DNA from 2 places in the Vogesella indigofera genome. Region 1 is predicted to be linked to the other one. Evidence: predicted binding sites of a transcription regulator. Region 1 holds the regulator's gene; the other holds the start of a gene.
What was found. Region 1 encodes FNR, which switches genes on or off when oxygen is low (the NO sensors DNR and NnrR bind a similar motif). Its sites were predicted from a motif close to TTGATNNNNATCAA; they were not measured.
Positions count from the first base shown of each region.

Region 2: a site for FNR is predicted at 3,004-3,017, ahead of norV (anaerobic nitric oxide reductase flavorubredoxin). Genes of this name have one in related genera too.

Region 1 is NZ_JAQQLA010000004.1:221,338-228,173, reverse strand. It holds gene PQU89_RS06785 (efflux RND transporter permease subunit) at 1-2,025, shown strand, start outside; gene PQU89_RS06780 (efflux transporter outer membrane subunit) at 2,015-3,397, shown strand; gene fnr (fumarate/nitrate reduction transcriptional regulator Fnr) at 3,490-4,236, opposite strand; gene hemN (oxygen-independent coproporphyrinogen III oxidase) at 4,348-5,757, shown strand; gene PQU89_RS06765 (alanine/glycine:cation symporter family protein) at 5,979-6,836, opposite strand, start outside.
Region 2 is NZ_JAQQLA010000003.1:439,039-445,874, reverse strand. It holds gene sbcD (exonuclease subunit SbcD) at 1-778, opposite strand, end outside; gene PQU89_RS04105 (DMT family transporter) at 893-1,789, opposite strand; gene PQU89_RS04100 (Lrp/AsnC family transcriptional regulator) at 1,918-2,358, shown strand; gene PQU89_RS04095 (RrF2 family transcriptional regulator) at 2,400-2,852, opposite strand; gene norV (anaerobic nitric oxide reductase flavorubredoxin) at 3,116-4,507, shown strand; gene PQU89_RS04085 (FAD-dependent oxidoreductase) at 4,531-5,646, shown strand; gene PQU89_RS04080 (DUF5602 domain-containing protein) at 5,915-6,691, shown strand; gene PQU89_RS04075 (NUDIX hydrolase) at 6,817-6,836, shown strand, end outside.

The sequences.
Region 1 (6,836 bases):
ATTCCGGGCCTGGCGGTGCCGGTGTCCATCGTCGGTACCTTTGCCGGCATGTACATGTTCGGCTACTCCATTAACACCCTGACGCTGTTCGGCATGGTGCTGGCGATCGGTATCGTGGTCGACGATGCCATCGTGGTGCTGGAGAACGTCGAACGCATCATGATGAAAGAGGGCAAGCCGCCGCGCGAAGCCACCATCCAGGCGATGAAGGAAGTCAGCGGCCCGGTGGTCGCCATCGTGCTGGTGCTGTGCTCGGTGTTCATCCCGGTGGCGTTCATGGGCGGTATCGCCGGCCAGATGTACAAGCAGTTCGCCATCACCATCGCGATGTCGGTAACCATCTCCGGCATCGTGGCACTGACGCTGACCCCGGCCTTGTGCGCGGCGATGCTGAAGTCCGAGCATCAGCACAGCAACGCCTTCTTCGACGGCTTCAACCGCCTGTTTGACCGCATCACCCTGCGCTACAGCAGCGGCGTGGCCTTCCTGATCAAGCGTTCCGTGCTGGCACTGGTGCTGTTTGGGCTGCTGATCGGCGCCTCGGCGTGGCTGTTCAAGCTGATTCCGTCGTCGCTGGCGCCGGAAGAAGACCAGGGCTACATCATCTCCGCCACCATCCTGCCGGACGGCGCGGCGATCAACCGCACCGTGGACGCGATGGACAAGCTGGACGTGGAAATTGCCAAGAACCCGGCGGTGAAGGACGTGATGAGCTTTGCCGGCTTTGACATCCTGTCCGGCTCCAACCGCACCAATACCGGTGTCACCTTCATCACCCTGAAGCCGTGGGACGAGCGCAAGGCGCCGGGCATGTCGGCGCAGGAGGTGGTCGGCGACGTGTTCATGAAAGGTGCCGGCATCAAGGAAGGGCTGGTACTGGCCTTCAACCCGCCACCGATCTCCGGCATGTCCTCCACCGGCGGCTTCGAGGCCTACGTGCAGAACCGTGCCGGTGCCTCGGCCGGCGAGCTGGCGGCCCAGGCGCAGGCGCTGATGATGGCGGCGGCAAAACGGCCGGAACTGGCCGGCGTACAGAGCACCTTCTCCGCCAACGTGCCACAGGTCAACGTGCAGCTGGACCGTGAAAAGGCCAAGGCGCTGGGCGTGCCGATCGACGACGTGTTCGACACCATGCAGAGCACCTTCGGCGCGCTGTACGTCAACGACTTCAACAAATTCGGCCGCATCTTCACCGTGCAGCTGCAGTCGGAGGCCGAGTTCCGCAAGAGCGTCGACAACCTGCGTACCGTGTTCGTGCGTGCGCAGAACGGACAGATGATTCCGCTGTCCAGCCTGGTGACGGTGGAACAGGCCACCGGCCCGGAAATCGTCGAGCGCTACAACGCCTTCCCGTCGGCCAAGCTGGTCGGCGGCCCGGCACCGGGCTACAGCTCCGGCGAAGCGCTGGCGGTGATGGAACAGCTGGCGAAGGAAACCCTGCCGGATGGCTACACCCTGGCGTGGACCGGCTCCGCCTTCCAGGAGAAATCCACCGGCGGTGCCTCGTCGACGGTGTTCGTGATCGCGCTGGTGATGGTGTTCCTGATCCTGGCGGCACAGTACGAGCGCTGGACGCTGCCGATCGCGGTGCTGACCGCGGTGCCGTTCGCGGTATTCGGCGCGCTGGTGGCCAACTGGCTGCGCGGGCTGGAGAACGACATCTACTTCCAGGTGGCACTGGTGACGCTGATCGGCCTGGCGGCGAAGAACGCGATCCTGATCGTCGAGTTCGCGGTGCTGAAGATGGAAGAGGGGCGTTCGCTGACCGAGGCGGCGGTGGAGGCGGCCAAGCTGCGTTTCCGCCCTATCGTGATGACCTCGCTGGCCTTCATCCTCGGTTGCGTGCCGCTGGCGATTTCCAGCGGCGCCGGCTCCGCCAGCCGTCACTCGATCGGTACCGGCGTGATCGGGGGCATGTTGGCCGCAACCTTCATCGCGGCACTGTTCATCCCCCTGTTTTTCAAACTGATTATGCAGTGGAGTCAGCGCAAGCCGGCGCCACAAGGAGAACAGCATGATGCTTAAGCAAGCGCTGTTGCCAATCATGGTCGCCGCCGCGCTGTCGGCGTGCGCGGTCGGCCCCGACTACCAGCGTCCGCAGCTGGAAATGCCGCAGGCTGCGGCCAACGTGGCGCCGGTTGCCAGCGACTGGTGGCGCAGTTTCGAGGATCCGGTGCTGGACGCGATGATAGACGAATCGCTGCGCTACAACCGTGATCTGGTGCAGGCCGCGGGGCGGGTGGAAGAAGCCGCCGCCGCCGCTGGTGTGGCGCGTGCCGGCCTGCTGCCGCAGGTCAGCGCCAGCGCCGGCAGCGGCCGCAGCCAGATCTCGGCCTACAGCAGTGGCGGCGGGGCGCTGCTCGACAGCCGCCAGGCCGGGCTGACCGCCAGCTGGGAGCTGGACCTGTGGGGCAAGCTGCGCCGTGAACGCGAAGCGGCGCTGGCCGACGTCAGCGCCAGCGAGCGCTCGCTGGCCGCGTTGCGGCTGTCGCTGGGCAGCCAGGTGGCCAAGAGCTACTTCCAGCTCGCCAGCTACGATGCCCAGCTCGCCAGCGCCCGTGCCACGCTGCAAAGCCGCGAGCAATCGCTGCAGCTGCGCCAGAAACGCTTCAACGGCGGCATGACCTCCGAACTGGAGCTGCGCCAGGCCGAGGCCGAGGCCGCCAGTGCGCGTGCCACCGTGCCGCAGCTGGCACAGGCGGTGACGCAGACCGAACACGCGCTGGCAGTGCTGCTGGGCCGTTCGCCGCGTGACATTGCGGCCAACCTTGGCCGCGGCAAGGCCTTGTCGGCGCTGGCCGAGCCGGAGCAGATCCCGTCAGGTCTGCCGTCCGACCTGCTGCTGCGCCGTGCCGACGTGGCGGCGGCGGAAGCCAGCCTGATCGCGGCCAACGCCCGCATCGGCGTCGCCCGCGCCGCCTACTTCCCGAGCATCAGCCTGTCGGCAGGCATCGGCAGCGCCAGCACCGCGCTGGTCGACCTGTTCAGCGGCCCGGCGCAGACCTGGAACTTTGCGGCCAACCTGACCGCGCCGATCTTCAACGCCGGCCGTATCGCCGCCGGTGTCGATGCCGCCAACGCGCGCCAGAAGCAGGCGCTGGCGGTGTACGAGAAGACGGTGCAGCAGGCGTTTGCCGATACCCTGGACGCGATGTCGGCGGTCAGCACCACGCGTGCCACCGAACAGGCGCAGCTACAGCAACTGGCGGCACTGCGCGAGGCGCTGCGCCTGGCGCGGCTGCGCTACGACAACGGCTACTCCAGCTATCTGGACGTGCTCGATGCCGAGCGCGGCGTGTTCCAGGTGGAGCAGGCACTGTCCAGCGCCCGCCTGGCGCGGCTGTCGGCGGTGGTGTCGCTGTACGCGGCACTGGGTGGAGGCTGGCAGGCCGGCTGACCCCGCAACGCACGATGCAAAAAGCCCGGATCGACTGATCCGGGCTTTTTTTTTGCAGCGCGCCGGCGGGCGGCGCGATGGTATGTATGGGCTTAGCCGGCGCTGTTGGCCTGCGAGCAGCCGGCCACCAGGGCCTTCAGCTCTTCCGGCCGCACCAGCTGGATGTGCTTGTGATCGACCAGGATCCAGCCCTGCTGCTGGAATTTTGACAGCGTGCGGCTGACGGTTTCCAGTTTCAGGCCGAGGAAGCTGCCGATTTCCTCGCGGCTCATGCGCAGGATGAAATCGTTGGCGGCAAAGCCGCGGCTGGCCAAGCGCTGCGACAGGTTGAGCAGGAAGGCGGCGAGGCGTTCTTCCGCCTTCATGTTGCCCAGCAGCAGCATCACCGACTGGTCGCGCACGATCTCGCGGCTCATCAGGCGGAAGAAGTGGTGTTGCAGGCTGGGGATGTCGCGTCCCAGGCTTTCCATGCGGCTGAATGGCAGCTCGCACACCTCGCTGTCCTCCAGCGCGATGGCGTCGCAACCGTGGGTGTTGGAGGAAATGCCGTCCAGCCCCATCAGTTCGCCGGACATGTGGAAACCGGTGACCTGTTCGCGGCCGTCCTGGCTGGAAACGCAGGTCTTGAAATAACCGGTGCGCACCGCGTATAAAGAACGGAAGCCTTCTCCGCTGCGGAACAGGTACTCACCGCGCTTGAAACGGCGGCTCTGACGGATAACGGCATCCAGCTGGGCCATCTCGTCACGGTTCAGCCCCACCGGCAGGCACAATTCACGCAGGCTGCAGTTGGAACAAGTGACTTTCAGCGAATGCAGGGGGGAGGACAGATCGTTCATACCGAGAGTCGATTTCCAGGGACAGATGAGCTTGCTTGATGAGCGTCAATGCAGATCAAGGCGTAATTGCGCAAATTTACCAGTCCCCCACCAGATTTCCAATCAAAATATATGATGACTGCTCATTCTGCATTTATCCCGACCCAATGTGTTTTCGACCGGACCCTGATCGAAACACTGGAAGGGTCCGGTCCGCGTTACACCTCCTATCCGACTGCCGATCGTTTTCACGCCGGTTTTGGGGTGAGTGATTATGAGCATTGCCTGGCGCAGCGCACCATTGGGGCAAACCATCGCGGCATTTCGCTGTACGTGCACATCCCGTTCTGCAACACCATCTGCTACTACTGCGGCTGCAACAAGATCATCACCAAGGACAAGAGCCGCGCCGACGCCTACCTCGACTACCTGGAAAAGGAAATCGCGTTGGTGGCGGAAAAACTCGGCTGTCGCGAGAAGGTGATCCAGCTGCATTTCGGCGGCGGCACGCCGACCTTCCTGTCCGATGCACAGCTGGACCGGGTGATGGGCGTCATCAACCGCTACTTCGAACTGCTGCCGGAAGGCGAGTTCTCCATTGAGATCGACCCGCGCAAGGTTGGCCGCGACACGGTGCTGCATCTGGGTCGGCTCGGTTTCAACCGCATGAGCGTCGGCATCCAGGATTTCGATCCGGCGGTGCAGCAGGCGGTGAACCGCATCCAGAGCGAGGAAGAAACCCGGCTGGTGATCGACGCCGCGCGCGAGGCCGGCTTCAAGTCGGTGAGCGTGGACCTGATCTACGGCCTGCCGCTGCAGACCGCGCACTCGCTGGAAAGCACCGTCAACAAGGTGATCGCGATGGCGCCGGACCGCATCGCGCTGTACAACTACGCGCACCTGCCGACCGTATTCAAGCCGCAGCGCCGCATCAACGAGGCCGACCTGCCGTCCAGCGCCACCAAGCTCGACATCCTGCAGAACTCGGTGCAGCAGCTGAGCGACGCCGGCTATGTGTTCATCGGCATGGACCACTTCGCCAAGCCCGGTGACGAGCTGACCCGCGCGCTGGAACAGGGCCGCCTGCAGCGCAACTTCCAGGGCTATTCCACCCACGCCGACTGCGACATGATCGGCTTTGGCGTGTCATCGATCGGCAAGGTCGGCCCCTGTTACAGCCAGAATGAAAAGGACATCGACGCCTACTACGCGGCGCTGGACGCCGGCCACCTGCCGGTGATGCGCGGCATGACGCTGACCCAGGACGACATCCTGCGCCGCAGCGTGATCCAGGCGCTGATGTGCCGCTTCTCGCTGTCGGTGGAGGCGATCGAGCAGACCTTCGCCATCAATTTCGCCGAGTACTTCGCCGACGAGCTGCCGAAGATCCGCGAATTCCAGCAGATGGGCCTGCTGCATTTCGACGGCGACTTCCTGATGGTGGAGCCGAAGGGCCGCTTCCTGATCCGCAATATCGCGATGGTGTTCGACCGCCATCTGCGCGAACGCGACACGCACGCGCGCTATTCGAAAACCATCTGACCCTCGCCGCCCCGGTGGCGTGATGGCAGGCACACAGGTTGGCCACAGCGATGCGGCCAACCTTTTTCTTTATGCCGGCCACGGCGGCGCGTGGGCGAGGGTGGCGGTGCGCTCTGCTACGCAGGGATCAGCTAGCGCTCGCTCCGCCGGCCCGGCGCCATGGCCGGGCGCAAAAAAGCCCGCTTTCGCGGGCTTGCTCGGAACAGGGTTGGCCGCAAGGCTTACCACACGTCCTTGTGGATCTTGGCTTCGATTTCCGGATACTGCTTCACGTCGAACACCGGCTGCTTCACGCCGGCCTTCAGCTGCTGCTGGTAGTCCTTCAGCAGCACGAACACGTACTTGGACAGCATCACGATGGCGAACAGGTTGATCAGCGCCATCACCCCCATCGCCAGGTCGGCCATGTCCCAGACCAGCATCGAGCTGCCCAGGCAGCCGAATACCACCATGCCCAGTACCGCCAGACGGAACACGAAGATCACCGTCTTGTTGTTCTTGATGAACTCGACGTTGCCTTCGGCGTAGGCGTAGTTGCCGATGATGGTACTGAAGCAGAACAGGAACATGATCACCGCCAGCAGCGTGCCGCCCCAGCTACCCAGCGTGGCGTTCATCGCCGCCTGGGTCAGTTGCACGCCCTTCAGCTCGGCGCCGGGCACGAAGGCGCCGGACAGCAGCACGATCAGCGCGGTGCAGGTACACACGATCATGGTGTCGATGAACACGCCAAACATCTGGATCAGGCCCTGCGATGCCGGGTGACGGGTGGTGGCGGCGGCGGCGGCGTTCGGGGCCGAGCCCATGCCGGCCTCGTTGGAGAACAGGCCGCGCTTGATGCCCAGCATCATCGCCTGGCTCAGCGCGTAGCCGGCAAAGCCGCCGGCGGCCTGTTCCAGACCGAAGGCGCTCTTCACGATCAGCAGCAGCACGCCCGGCACTTCACTGGCATGGGTGATGATCACGTACACGGTCATGCCCAGATACAGCGCGGCCATCAGCGGCACCATCCATTCCGCCACCTGGCCGACCTTGCGCAGGCCGCCGAAGATGATCGGCGCGGTCAGCAGCACCAGGCC
Region 2 (6,836 bases), on a different contig from region 1:
GTTTTTGCTGGCCGGCCTCGTCGAAGCTCAGCGGAATCGGCGAGCCGCTGTAGCGGATGTGCTCCAGTCCACCCACCTGCTGCGGGCGATGGATATGGCCCAGCGCGATGTAGTCGGCCGGCGGAAAGGCGCTGGTCGGAAACGCCTCCAGCGCGCCGACGTAGATCTCGCGCACCGATTCGCTGGCGCTGGCACCGACGGTGGTGAGGTGACCGGTGGCGATGATGGGCAGCGGCAACCGCAGCGCGTCGCGTTTGGCGCAGGCCAGCCGGTACAGCGCCTGATAGTGCCGGTGGATGGCTTCTTGCAGCGTGAGCTGCTTTTCCTCGGCGCTCTGCCCGGCCTGGCTTTGCATCACGTCGCGCGGGCGGATGAAGGGGATGGCGCAGACGATGGCGCCGGGCGTGCCATCGCGCTGCGGCAACACCAGCACCTGCTGTTCGAGATCGGCTTCCACCGCAGGGATGACGCTGGTACCCAGGCAGGTCAGCAGCGGCCGGCTCTCGCCCAGGGTGGCCACCGAGTCGTGGTTACCACCCAGCAGCACGAGCGCGGTGCCGCTGCCGTGCAGGTCCACCACCAGACGGTTGTACAGCTCGCGCGCATAGCTGGGCGGCGCGCCGGTATCGAACAGATCGCCGGCAACGATGACGGCGTCGACGGCGTGCTCGCGCACTTGCCGCAGCAGCCAGTCGATGAAGGCCTGATGCTCTGCCTGGCGGGTCTTGCCCATGAAGTGCTGGCCGAGGTGCCAGTCCGAGGTGTGGAGGATGCGCATGAGGATACGGGGGCGTTGGCAATGTGGCCAATTGTAGCAAGCCCGCCGTGCCGGCAGCATGGCGGCGGACGGATTGCCCGCCTGCCGCCACGCTGCGACGTGATTAGCCCGGGATCAGGCGCCGGCCTTTGCCGCTTGCGGGGCGACCACGGTGGGCACCCGCTGCAGCCCCCACACGTTGGCCGCAACAATCAGCAGCACCCCCAGCAGCTGCCAGCCATCCAGCAGATGGCCGTAGGCCAGGTAATCCACCAGCAGCGCCACCACCGGGTAGCTGAAACCGAGCAGGCCGATCCAGTGGGTGGGCAGCTGGCGGAAGGCGGCGTACATGATGATGTACATCAGCGTGGTGTGCACCAGCCCCAGCGTGGCCAGATAGCCCCAGTGGCTGCCGGCCACCCACAGGCTGGCGTTGTCCAGCAGCGGCCACAGCAGCAGCACGCCGGTCAGCGTCTGCACGCTGGCGATGTGGGTGGGCGCCAGCGTCTTCGGCAACTGCTTGCTGATCAGCGTCACCACCGCGTACAGCATGGCGGCGCCCAGCGCCAGCAGGATGCCTAGCAGCGCCCCGCCGCCACCCTGCCCCGGCTGCACGATCAGCAGCATGCCGGCAAACGCCACCGCCACCGCGGCCAACTTGCGCACCGTCAGCGCCTCGCCCAGCAGCAGCCGGCCCAGCAACAGCAGCCAGAACGGCTGGGTGTGATACACCACGGTGGCAATGCCGATCGAGCTGTAGTGGTAGGCATTGAACAGCAGCAGCCAGTTGCCCACCAGCGCCACACCGCCGGCGATGCACCACAGCAGGCTGGCACGGGTAAACGGCCACGTCTGCCACAGCCCGCGCCACCAGGCGTACAAGCCCAGCCCCAGCGCGCCCAGCACGCAGCGCACGAATACCACGTTCCATACCGATTGGCCGGATTGCAGCACGAACCAGCCGATGGTGCCGGACAGCGCCATGGCGGCCAGCATCTGCAGCACGCCGGTACGTAAATTCTGTTGTGTCATGATCAAGCTCTCCTTGCAGGCTAGTGTGCAACAGCATACGCAGCCTGCGCAGCCGGTTGAATGGACTTTGCAAGGCAGAATCGGCTTGCTACCTTGTAAATATCGCCAAATCGACAGGATTGCCTGCAATGAAAGACTGGATCGACGTGCAGCTGGTGGGGCTGCTGCAACAGGACGCGCGGCAGAGCATCGCCGAGCTGGCGCGGCAGCTGAAGATGTCCGGACCCAGCGTGTCGGAGCGGCTGAAGCGGCTGGAGGAGCAAGGGGCGATTCGCGGCTACACCCCGGAGCTGGACTGGCAGCAGTGGGGCTACACCCTGCAGGCCATCGTGCGGCTGCGCCCGCTGCCGGGGCAGCTCAAGGCGCTGGAGGCGCGCCTCGTCGCCACGCCGCAGTTCACCGAGTGCGACAAGGTCACCGGCGAAGACTGCTACATCGCCCGCCTGCTGCTGCGCGATATCGGCCAGCTGGACGAGATACTGGACGGCTTTGCCGAGCTGGCCACCACCGCCACCAGCATCGTCAAGGCCAGCCCGGTGCTGCGCCGGCTGCCGCCGCTGCTGCCGTAACAGAACAGCGGCCGGGCAAGGTTGGCCGCAAGCCGTGCCGCTCAGCCGGAGACGGGATGGATCTCGATGCCGAGTGCGCGCCCCAGCCCCGCCGGCTGGATCAGCAGATCGGCTAGGGTGTGGTGTGACAGCTCGCCGTAGAAGGCCTCTTGCGCCGCATGCAGCACGCGGTACAGGCGGCAGCACGCGGCGATGCGGCAGTGCGAGTGCTGCGCATCGAAACACTCGACCAGCACGTTATCGGCCTCCGCCGCCCGCACCAGCTGGCCGAGGTTGACCTGCTGCGGCGCGTGCGTCAGCCGCATGCCGCCACCCTTGCCGCGCACCGTGGTGAGATAGCCCTGCTGTCCCAGAAAGTGCACCACCTTGGTCAGGTGGCTGGCGGAGATGTCGTAGGCGTGGGCGATCTCGTTGATGGTCACCAGGCGCTCGCCCGCTAGCGCGCTGTACATCATTACCCGCAGGCAGTAGTCGGTAAAGGCGGTCAATCGCACGATCGGGACCATTCCATAGTGTTGTTCAATCCGGCAGCTTATGCAGCCGGACTCGGGCCGCCATTCTACCCTGCCGGCCAGCGCCCGGTTGCGGCGGTTTGCGTCACGCCGGCCTGCCGTTGCGGTAAAAGCAGGCCGGAAACGCGCGTTCTTGATGCGCCTCAAGCGAATGCGCTTTGCTTCATAACATTCATTTTCTATGAATGTTATAGGGTATAAGATTCATCTCAGACGAATCTTATACCCCCTCAAGGAGCACCACCATGGCTTTCACCGTCAAAAACAATATCCGTTGGGTCGGCAAACAGGACTGGGAGCTGCGCGAATTTCACGGCAGCGAATACAGCACCCACCGCGGCTCCAGCTACAACAGCTACCTGATCAAGGAAGAAAAGATCGCGCTGATCGACACCGTCTGGGCGCCGTACGCCGAAGAGTTCGTCGCCAACCTGGCCAAAGAAGTCGACCTCGGTGCCATCGACTACATCATCGCCAACCACGGCGAGATCGACCACAGCGGAGCCTTGCCGGCGCTGATGGCGCGCATCCCGGACACCCCGATCTACTGCACAGCCAACGGCGCCAAGTCGCTGCGTGGCCACTACCACCAGGACTGGAACTTCAAGATCGTCAAGACCGGCGACAGCCTTGATCTCGGCAATGGCAAGCAGCTGGTATTTGTCGAAATGCCGATGCTGCACTGGCCGGACAGCATGGCCACCTATATGACCGACGACGCCGTACTGTTCAGCAACGACGCCTTTGGCCAGCACTACGCCAGCGCGCAGATGTTCAACGACCAGTGCGACCCGGTCGAATTGCAGGAAGAGTGCATCAAGTACTACGCCAACATCCTGACCCCGTTCAGCGCGCTGGTGACCCAGAAAATCCATGAAGTGCTGGCCTTGAACCTGCCGATCGACATGATCGCCACCAGCCACGGCATCATCTGGCGCGACAAGCCGACCCAGATCGTCGAGCAATACCTGAAATGGGCCGACGACTACCAGGAAAACCAGATCACCCTGGTCTACGACACCATGTGGAACGGCACCCGCATGATGGCGGAGGCGATTGCCGAGGGCATCCGCAATGCCGACCGGGATGTGGTGATCAAGCTGTTCAACCTGTCCAACAGCGACAAGAACGACGTCCTCACCCACGTGTTCAAGTCCAAGGCCATCCTGGTCGGCAGCCCGACCGTCAACAACGTAATGCTGCCGCACGTCGCCGCCCTGCTGGAGGAAATGACCGGCCTGCGCTTCAAGAACAAGGCGGCGGCGGCCTTCGGCACCCACGGCTGGAGCGGCGGCGCGGTGGAACGCATCGCCAAGCGCCTGGACGATGCCGGCTTCCGTGTACTCAACCAGGGCATCGCCGCGGAATGGCGGCCGACCGACGACGCGCTTTCCCAGGCGGTGCGCTTTGGCGAGGCCATCATCGAGCAACTGGGCCGGCGCGAACCACTCGCGGCGAGTGACAGCGGCAGCTGTGGCAGCGGCAAGATGCGCTGCAAGACCTGCTCGTGGGCCTACGACCCGGAGCAGGGAGAAGCCTCGCAAGGCGTGGCCGCCGGCACCGCCTGGCCGGATGTCGCGGAAAGCTTCCTGTGCCCGGTGTGCTTCATGGGCAAAAGCGACTTTGTTCCCGCCTAAGCGGGCATTCCCGGAGATTCCTGATGAAAAAACCCCTCGTCATCATCGGTAGCGGCCACGCCGGCTACACGCTGGCCCGGGCATTCCGCCAGCTTGATACCAGCACTCCCGTCATCATCCTGACCCAGGACGGCGGCGAGCAGTATCCCAAGCCGCAGCTGAGCCATGGCTTCGGCCAGCAAATGGCGGCCGAGCAGCTGGTGCAGCAGCACGCCACCGCCATCGCCGCCGAGCTGAAAATCATGGTGCGGCCCAACACCCTCGTCACCGCGATCGACTTCGACGCCAAACTCGTCCATGCCGGCGCGGCGCAGATCCCCTACAGCGACCTGGTGCTGGCGGTGGGTGCCGCGCCATTCGTGCCGGCCATACGCGGCGACGCGACACAGGACATCCTGACCCTGAACAACCTGGAGCAGTACCGCCGCTATTTCGCGCAGCTTGGGCGCAGCGAGCGCGTGCTGGTCATCGGCGGCGGCCTGATCGGCACCGAGATCGCCCACGACATCGCGCGCCACAAGCAGGTGACGCTGGTGGACATCGGCAGCCGGCTGCTGGAGCGACTGGTGCCGGAGGTGGTCAGCCAGCGCCTGCACCGTGCCATGGAACAGGTAACGCTGCGTTTCGGCACCGCGGTGGACCGCGTCGACCGCGCGGCGACGGGCTACCACGTGAAGCTCAGCAATGGCGAAACCCTTAACGTGGATGCGGTGATCTGCGCGGCGGGGCTGAAACCGCGGCTGGAGCTGGCCGGCGGGCTGGCCACCGCACGCGGCATCACCGTCGACCGCTACCTGCGCACCTCGCAAGCCAATGTCTATGCGCTGGGCGACTGTGCAGAGATCGAGGGCCAGATCCTGCCCTTCCTGCAACCGATCACGCTGTCGGCGCGGGCGCTGGCCAGCACCCTGGCCGGTGCGCCGCAGCCGGTGCGCTTCGGCCCGCTGCCGGTGGCGGTGAAAACGCCGCACTATCCGATCCAGCTGGCGGGCGTCACCCACGGGCAGGCGCTGGACTGGCAGATCAGCGAGGGCGACGACGGTCTCACCGCGCTCGCCCATCGCGACAGCAAGCTGGTCGGCTACGTCACCACCGGCAGCCGCAACGGCTTCAGCCTGCTGCCCAGCCTGGCCGGCTGAACCGGCTGAACCGGGTGCGCCGGCACGGCCGGGGCCGACTGTGCGCCGGCCGGCATCCCTCCGTGCACCTGCTGATACGCACCAGCAGGCCAAGGCCGGCCCCTTGGCAAACCCAAAGGTTTGCCGCAATGCACACCCGCCGGCCGCCACCGTCACGCTACGCCCACCCGGCACTGGCAAAAGCAGGCCCATTCACTAAGATGCAAACACACCAGCTGCTGGTGCCACGCTCCGCATTCCTCTCTCTCACCCGCAAGAGGCACGCAATATGAAGACACTGCAAGCATCCGCCAGGCCGGTGCCATGGGCCTGGCTGGCCGTCGTGGTGATGGCCGCCAGCCCGCTGCTGGCCAGCGCCGGTGATCTGTCCGCCACTTACCGCGGCAAGCCGGTGCCCTTCGGCCAGGGCCGGGCGCACACCGAAGTCCGCACCGACACCGCCGGCAAGGCGGTCGCCGTCAGTATCGTGTTCAGTGAACAGGCGCTCGCCGGGCTGCCGGGCGCCGCCATGGCGCCGGCCTATGTGCTGCGCATGCCGGCCAGGGGGCCGCGCACGGTGGTCGACCACGTGGTCATCAACTGGGAGGCCGCCGGCCACCCGCCGCCCAAGGTCTATGACGTGCCGCACTTCGACTTTCACTTCTATCTGGCGAAGCGCGCTGAAACACTGAAGATCAACTTCAAGAACGAAAACGAATCGGCCGATCCGAGCCAGCAGCCACCGGCCGAGCTGCTACCCGCCGGCTACATCCTGCCGCCGGGCACGGCCGTCCCGAAGATGGGTGTGCACGCCATCAACACCCAGTCGGCGGAATTCCAGCAACAGCCATTCACCGCGACGCTGATCTACGGCTACCACAACCAAAAGCAGACCTTCATCGAGCCGATGGTGGCACTGTCTTTCCTGCAGTCGAAACCGGTGTTCTCCGCACCGCTGGCGCGCCCGGCCCGCTACAGCAAGGCGGGCAGCTATCCGGGCAGCTATCGCGTGAGCTACCACCCCGACAGCCAATCGTACGAGGTGACACTGACCGAATTTCAATGACGACGCCCCTGGCGGGCGGCGGACGATACCTGACGCGGCCAACCCTGGCCGCTTTTCTTTTGTCCGCCACTTGACGCCGCCCTGCTTGCTGCGGCACAAACAGCGCCTTGCTTGAGAGGCGACAGATGAACCATCTGCAAACCAT